DNA from 2 places in the Nitrosococcus wardiae genome. Region 1 is predicted to be linked to the other one. Evidence: predicted binding sites of a transcription regulator. Region 1 holds the regulator's gene; the other holds the start of a gene.
The links. Region 1 encodes sigma-54, which starts transcription at its own class of promoters, with help from an activator protein. Its sites were predicted from a motif close to TGGCANGNTNCNTGCTT; they were not measured.
Positions count from the first base shown of each region.

Region 1 (3,176 bases):
TGCTAGATGGACACAGGGAATAACCCTATTGCCCCATGAGCAGGCTATCAGCCTATCACCTTGCCAAATGCTACCAATCCCGCTGGGTGGTCAGGGATGTTTCTCTAGAACTCTCAAGTGGCGAAGTCGTGGGCCTACTCGGCCCCAATGGTGCCGGTAAGACAACTTGTTTCTACATGCTAGTGGGCTTAATTTCAACCGACAAAGGTCTCATTTCTTTAGACCATCACGAGATCACTCAATACCCCATTCATCGCCGGGCCCGCTTAGGAATCAGCTACCTGCCCCAAGAAGCCTCGGTTTTCCGCAAGCTGACCGTGGCCGAAAATATTATGGCCATCGCAGAAACCCGAAGCGATCTGACAAAACCAGAGCGCCGACAGCTGGTGGACGCGCTGCTGCATGAACTGAACATTACCCATGTGAAAAAAACCTTGGGGATGAGCCTCTCGGGCGGAGAGCGGCGGCGTGTTGAAATTGCCCGTGCACTGGCAGTAGAACCACAATTTATACTATTAGATGAGCCTTTTGCCGGAGTGGACCCTATTTCGGTGCTAGACATCCAGGGTATCATCCGGCAACTGACAGAACGGGGGATCGGTGTCTTAATTACCGATCACAATGTCCGGGAAACCCTAGGAATTTGCCAGTATGCTTATATTGTGAATGAAGGTGAAGTCATCGCCAAAGGTCAACCTCGGGAAATTCTTAATAATGAACGAGTAAAGGAAGTTTATTTGGGGTACAATTTTCATCTTTAACGGCTGTTATGGCATGTTTATTGCCAACTATACGTTCATTGCTGAATATAATAAATAGCAATCCAATAGCAGGCAGAGCTCAGGTATGAAAACCTCTCTCCAACTACGCCTTGGGCAACAACTTACGATGACACCCCAGCTGCAGCAAGCCATTCGCCTGTTGCAGCTCTCGTCTTTGGAACTACAAACTGAAATCCAACAGGCGCTAGAATCGAATCCGCTGCTTGAGCAAAGTGAAAGCGAAGAGGGACAGGAGCGTTTAGACACCGATGAGGTAAAGGAAGCCATCACCCCTGAGGGCAATGAGATAGCCACCTCACTCGGCGAGGCAATCCCCGACGAATTGCCGGTAGACAGCAGTTGGAACGATATCTATGACAGCTTACCGTTGCCTGCTTCCTCTGGAGAGGAATTCTTACCCGATCTGGAAAACCAAGGCAATCGAGAAGAAACCTTACAAGAACACTTGCTTTGGCAGGCTCGTTTGGCGGCGACCAACGAGAAGGATCTCGTCATTGCCACCGCCATTATCGATTCGATTAATGAAGAAGGCTATTTATGCGGCACTCTTGAGGAGATACAACAAAGCCTAGGAGAGGAAATCGAGGTTGAGCCCAAGGAAGTGGAAGTTATCTTGCATCAGGTACAAAATTTCGACCCCCCTGGTGTTGGAGCCCGTGACTTAGGTGAGTGCCTACTGTTACAGCTGAAACAATATCCCCCGGACACCCCTTGGCTAGAAAAAGCAAAGCTGCTGTTGTCCCACTATCTCGACACACTAGGTAAACGGGACTATGCCCAATTAATGCGGGCAATGAAATTATCGGAACAAGAACTGGGAGCGGCCATCCACTTGATTCAATCCCTCAATCCACGGCCAGGAACCCAAATACAACCCAGTAAAACCGAGTACGTCGTGCCTGATGTCTATGTCACTAAGCAAAGTGGCAGCTGGCATGTTGAACTTAACCCTGATATCGCGCCACGTCTGCGGGTTAATACCCAGTACGCCAGCCTGATCCGGCGGGCTGATGACAGTCTCACTAACAGCTATCTTAAAAACCAGCTCCAAGAAGCCCGCTGGTTCCTTAAAAGTTTACATAGCCGCAATGAAACATTACTTAAAGTTGCGTGCTGCATCGTGGAACGCCAACAGGGATTCTTAGAGCAGGGCGAAGAAGCCATGCGTCCTTTAGTACTCCACGATATTGCAGAAGCCGTCTCCATGCATGAATCCACTATCTCGCGGGTCACAACCAACAAATATATGCATACCCCCCGAGGAATCTATGAGCTAAAATACTTTTTTTCCAGCCATGTGGCTACCAGCAGCGGGGGAGAATGCTCTGCAACTGCCATCCGCGCCCTTATCAAGAAATTAATTGCCGGGGAAGAGCCCCGCAGGCCCCTAAGCGATAGTAAAATCGCGCAAATCTTAGCCGAACAAGGCATTAAAGTGGCACGGCGTACCATCGCTAAATATCGGGAGAACTTGAACATCCCCCCCTCCAATGAACGGAAACGATTGATCTAAAGAGCAAAATAATTAAGGAGCAATCCATGCAAGTAAATATTACTGGCCACCACGTTGAAATCACTCAAGCCCTGCGGAACTATGTGGAAAATAAGTGTGAGCGCCTAGAACGCCATTTTGATCAATTGACTAATATTCACGTCGTCCTTAGTGTTGAAAAAACGAGGCAGAAAGCTGAAGCAACACTGCATGTGAGCAAGGCCAATGTGTTTGCCTCCTCTGAAGACGAAGACATGTATACCGCCATTGACGATCTGGTGGACAAATTAGATCGGCAAATTAAAAAGCACCGAGAGAAATTGACCGACCATCACCGCAGTGAGGGAATAATGAAAAAGCAACAACAAGGATAGATTAACCCCAATCATGCAAATTACCGAGTTTCTTGTCCCCGAACAAATCGCTGTGGGTGCCGTTGCAGGCAGCAAAAAACGTGTGCTAGAGCGGCTCAGCGAGTTGCTTACCCGAGGCGCGGATGACCTGGACTCGGCGGATGTTTTCGACTGCCTACTTGCTAGGGAACGTCTTGGCAGCACTGGTCTTGGGGATGGGATCGCCATTCCCCATGCCCGCATGGCTGGCAATCAGCATACCCTCGCAGCATTAGTTCGCCTGGACCAAGGAATTGATTTTGATGCCCTCGATCAACAGCCGGTCGATCTATTCTGCGCCCTGCTGGTTCCGGAAGAATCAGCCCAAATTCACGTGCAGCTGCTTGCCCAATTGGCAGAAATGTTCCGTGATCCGGAATTCTGTGCCCGCCTGCGTGAAGCCAAAGACCCCCATACCCTGCTGGAGGTCCTAAGGGAATGGGAGCAAACCTCTGCGTCCACCGGTATTGTTGACTAAGTGAGATTGCAAGGCGTGAGTAGCCCTAGTGA
Region 1 is NZ_CP038033.1:1,240,593-1,243,768, reverse strand. Features, by position in the region: gene lptA (lipopolysaccharide transport periplasmic protein LptA) at 1-23, shown strand, start outside; gene lptB (LPS export ABC transporter ATP-binding protein) at 36-761, shown strand; gene E3U44_RS06105 (RNA polymerase factor sigma-54) at 847-2,295, shown strand; gene hpf (ribosome hibernation-promoting factor, HPF/YfiA family) at 2,307-2,648, shown strand; gene ptsN (PTS IIA-like nitrogen regulatory protein PtsN) at 2,662-3,144, shown strand; gene E3U44_RS06090 (HPr kinase/phosphorylase-related protein) at 3,145-3,176, shown strand, end outside.

Region 2 (3,176 bases), 1.6 Mb from region 1:
CACCGTCATCACCACGGCCGCCTTGCGGCGGTAACTAGCCCCACTGCCTGGGGTACGCAAACTGATTTCAAAAATCATGGCTGCCGCCGCCCAGGAGAACACCGCAAAGGCGTAGGCATCGCCTCCCTTGATGACCTTATCCACCACCGCCGCCAATCCCAATCCGGTGGTCAAGGCGGGGAGGATGGCCAATTGCTCGCTAAAACTGCGGAGCTTGGAGCGGCTATTCAGCTCCAGGGCCACCTGGCGCAACATAAGAAATGCCGTTACCGACATGGCGGTAAACAAAAAGGCGTCGGCGGTATAAAGCCAAACCGTGCGCCCAAACAATAGGGCCAGGGGCAAAAACTGCAATCCCCGCGCAAACGCTCCTTCCAGGGTTTTCATGGCGGTGTCACGGTGCCCGACACGGGCAGTCCACCAGAGCACAAAGACCGTCAATCCCAGCAATACCCAAGCCACAAACGTCTCTTCCCGCAAGGGAATCAGTAAGACCCCATTCGTGGCCAAAAAGAGTCCCGTCAAAGGCCCAGCGGAATGCCGGGCCAATACCCGAAAACCTAACCAGGCAACCGGCGCCAACACCAGGACGGCACCGGCAAGCAGCCCCCAGGTGACCGTAAAGCTTTCTGCCTGCCAGGTGGCAAAGACAGGATAGGCAGTACTATTGGCGTCAGAAGCGGAATAAACAAAGGCCCCCAGAATAGCGAAATTAGCCGGCACCGAGACCAATGCCAACAGCAATAAAAGGCGGGCCCCCTTGCTTTCCCGCAGCCAGTGACCCGCGCCAAAGCCCATCACTGCCAAACCTGCGGTATGGGCGAGCAGCAGCAAATAACGGTAACTATCATTGCCGCTTTCCCAGCCCTGAAGCAAAAAAATAGAGAGAGAAGCCACCACAGCCACGGCCCCCACCCCCCGCAACAAGCGGGGTAAAAATTGAAAGTTAAAGCGGCTGACGGAGGGCTGTGACGCGGCAGGCTGCGCCACCTGGACTTGAGTTTCAGCATTCATGATGGTTCTCCTCCTTCAACAAAAGTTCATCCAATTCGGCGCGCAGGGCGTCCTGTTCCTCGGCATCGGCAAAACGTTGTTCCAAGCTATCCAGAAAGTCTGCGGTGCCCGCCTCGTACTCGGCCTCGGTGATACGGACCTCCCACCGCTCAAAGGCATCGGCAACATCGCCATCCATACGGGAGTCCACACGGGTGATGGAATTGAGAGCCTCAGCCGCCGACTGGCGGGTACGCATCAAATGACGCTTCTGGGTCATGTCGGCAACCCGCTCTTCCGCTTCTCTTACATCCCCTACCAAACGAACCTCCCCCTGTTGGTGATTTTCCCGCGCCTTTTCCAATTGGACCCGCTGGCGTTGACATCCCCGGCGGCGGCGCAGGCATTCTAACGCCCTATTCTCATCCTCTTTGGCAATGCGCCTGGCCCGCTCCGACCATTTGATTTCAGCTTCTCGCAGCTCAGCGAGCTTGGTTTCCAACCGCTCACCATCACTGCGGACCCGGGCCAAGCGAACCTTGGCTTTGGCGGTAGCTTGGCGGGCCTCCCGAATAGCAGCCTCAATGATGGCATCGTGGTTCTCCATCTGAGCAACCACCTGGTCGATGCGGGCGGTTAAGCTGGCAGATAGGCGTCTAAAGAAAGACATGATAACCTCCTCATGGTTTTTTCTTTCCCACGGAAGATAATCCAACTTCTGTGCCAGCCCGAACATTGACGACAAAAACATTAATAATTCAATAGCTTATTAAAAATAAAATACAAATAGGACTTTATTGGGAAATCAATAACAAGGGTGTAAATATACATATTTTGTGTATCTAAGTACATAAAATGTACTTTCTCGAACGGCTATCCTGCCACCTTTTGCTGGACCATATAGATTATTAGTGTTGCTACTGGATGAGGTTCAGCCTATCCTCAATATCAATGAGTCCTCGCCAATCACTTACCGCCAAGATTCGTAAGCTGGCCCAAGTCGCCAAAGCGCTCCGACAACTAGACCTTTAAAATTACCGCCACGACCCCAACCCCATGACCCAACCCGCTTACCAACAACGCCTGCAACAACTAAAATACGCCATTGGCCCCCCATCCCACCAGAAAATTCGCATCAAAAAGCGCACCACTTCCAATTTATTCCGTTATCAAGGCCGACAACCGGAAGCCACCAAGGTGGTTTCACTCCAAGACTTTAATCATATTCTCCATCTTGACCGTCACGCCCAAACCTTGGAAGTGGAGGGCTTAACCACTTACGAGCAAATTGTGGATGAAACGCTAGCCCACGGTTTTTTACCCACCATTGCCCCCGAATTGAAACACATTACTATTGGGGGGGCCACGGTAGGCATTGGGATCGAATCGGCGGGTTATCGTTATGGCTTTGTCCATGACGGCCTTATGGAAGCCGATGTCCTCCTCCCCGAAGGCCGCATCATCACCTGTACCGCCGACAATGCCTATTCAGACTTATTTCACGCCCTGCCCAACTCCTATGGCACTCTCGGCTATATTTTGCGGGCTAAAATCAAGTTAATCCCGGCAAAACCTTATGTACAGATTCGCCATACCCAATTTAATCAGGTCCATGATTATTTAGAAGCCATGAAAAAGGCGGTGGAGCTCGCCCAAGCGAATTTTATCGAAGGGCTTTTTTATAATCCCCACGAACTATATCTCACAGAAGCAAATTTTACTAAAAGTGCCCCTCAGCTTGACGATATTTATCAAAATATTTACTACAAAACGGCGCGACAGAAAGCCGAAATGTTTTTACCAACCAAGCAGTATATTTTCCGTTATGATCCAGACTGGTTTTGGAATGTACCTGAAACGGGCTTTTATTGGCTATTTCGCAAGCTTGCTCCCTTAAAAATGCGCAGTTCCGGCTTTTATAACCGCTATACCACCTGGAAAAACAAACTTTATAAAATTTTGCACATTGATGCGGATGAGGGCACCGAACAGCTCATTCAAGACTGGGAAGTACCCTGGGAACAGGCAGAAAATTTAGTCCATTTTGCTTTGGAAAATGTCGACTTGCAGGATCAGCCTTGGGTGGCGTTACCCATTATCCCCTCCCAATCCCCCACCCTCTACCCCCTCCAGGCCCATACCCTCTATTTTAATCTGGGCTGCTACTGCCTCACGCCCAAACC
Region 2 is NZ_CP038033.1:2,887,137-2,890,312, forward strand. Features, by position in the region: gene E3U44_RS13740 (hypothetical protein) at 1-1,014, opposite strand, end outside; gene E3U44_RS13745 (PspA/IM30 family protein) at 1,004-1,663, opposite strand; gene E3U44_RS13750 (FAD-binding oxidoreductase) at 2,050-3,176, shown strand, end outside.
Region 2: E3U44_RS13745 (PspA/IM30 family protein) is a predicted target of sigma-54. The motif match lies at 1,703-1,719, and genes of this name have one in related genera.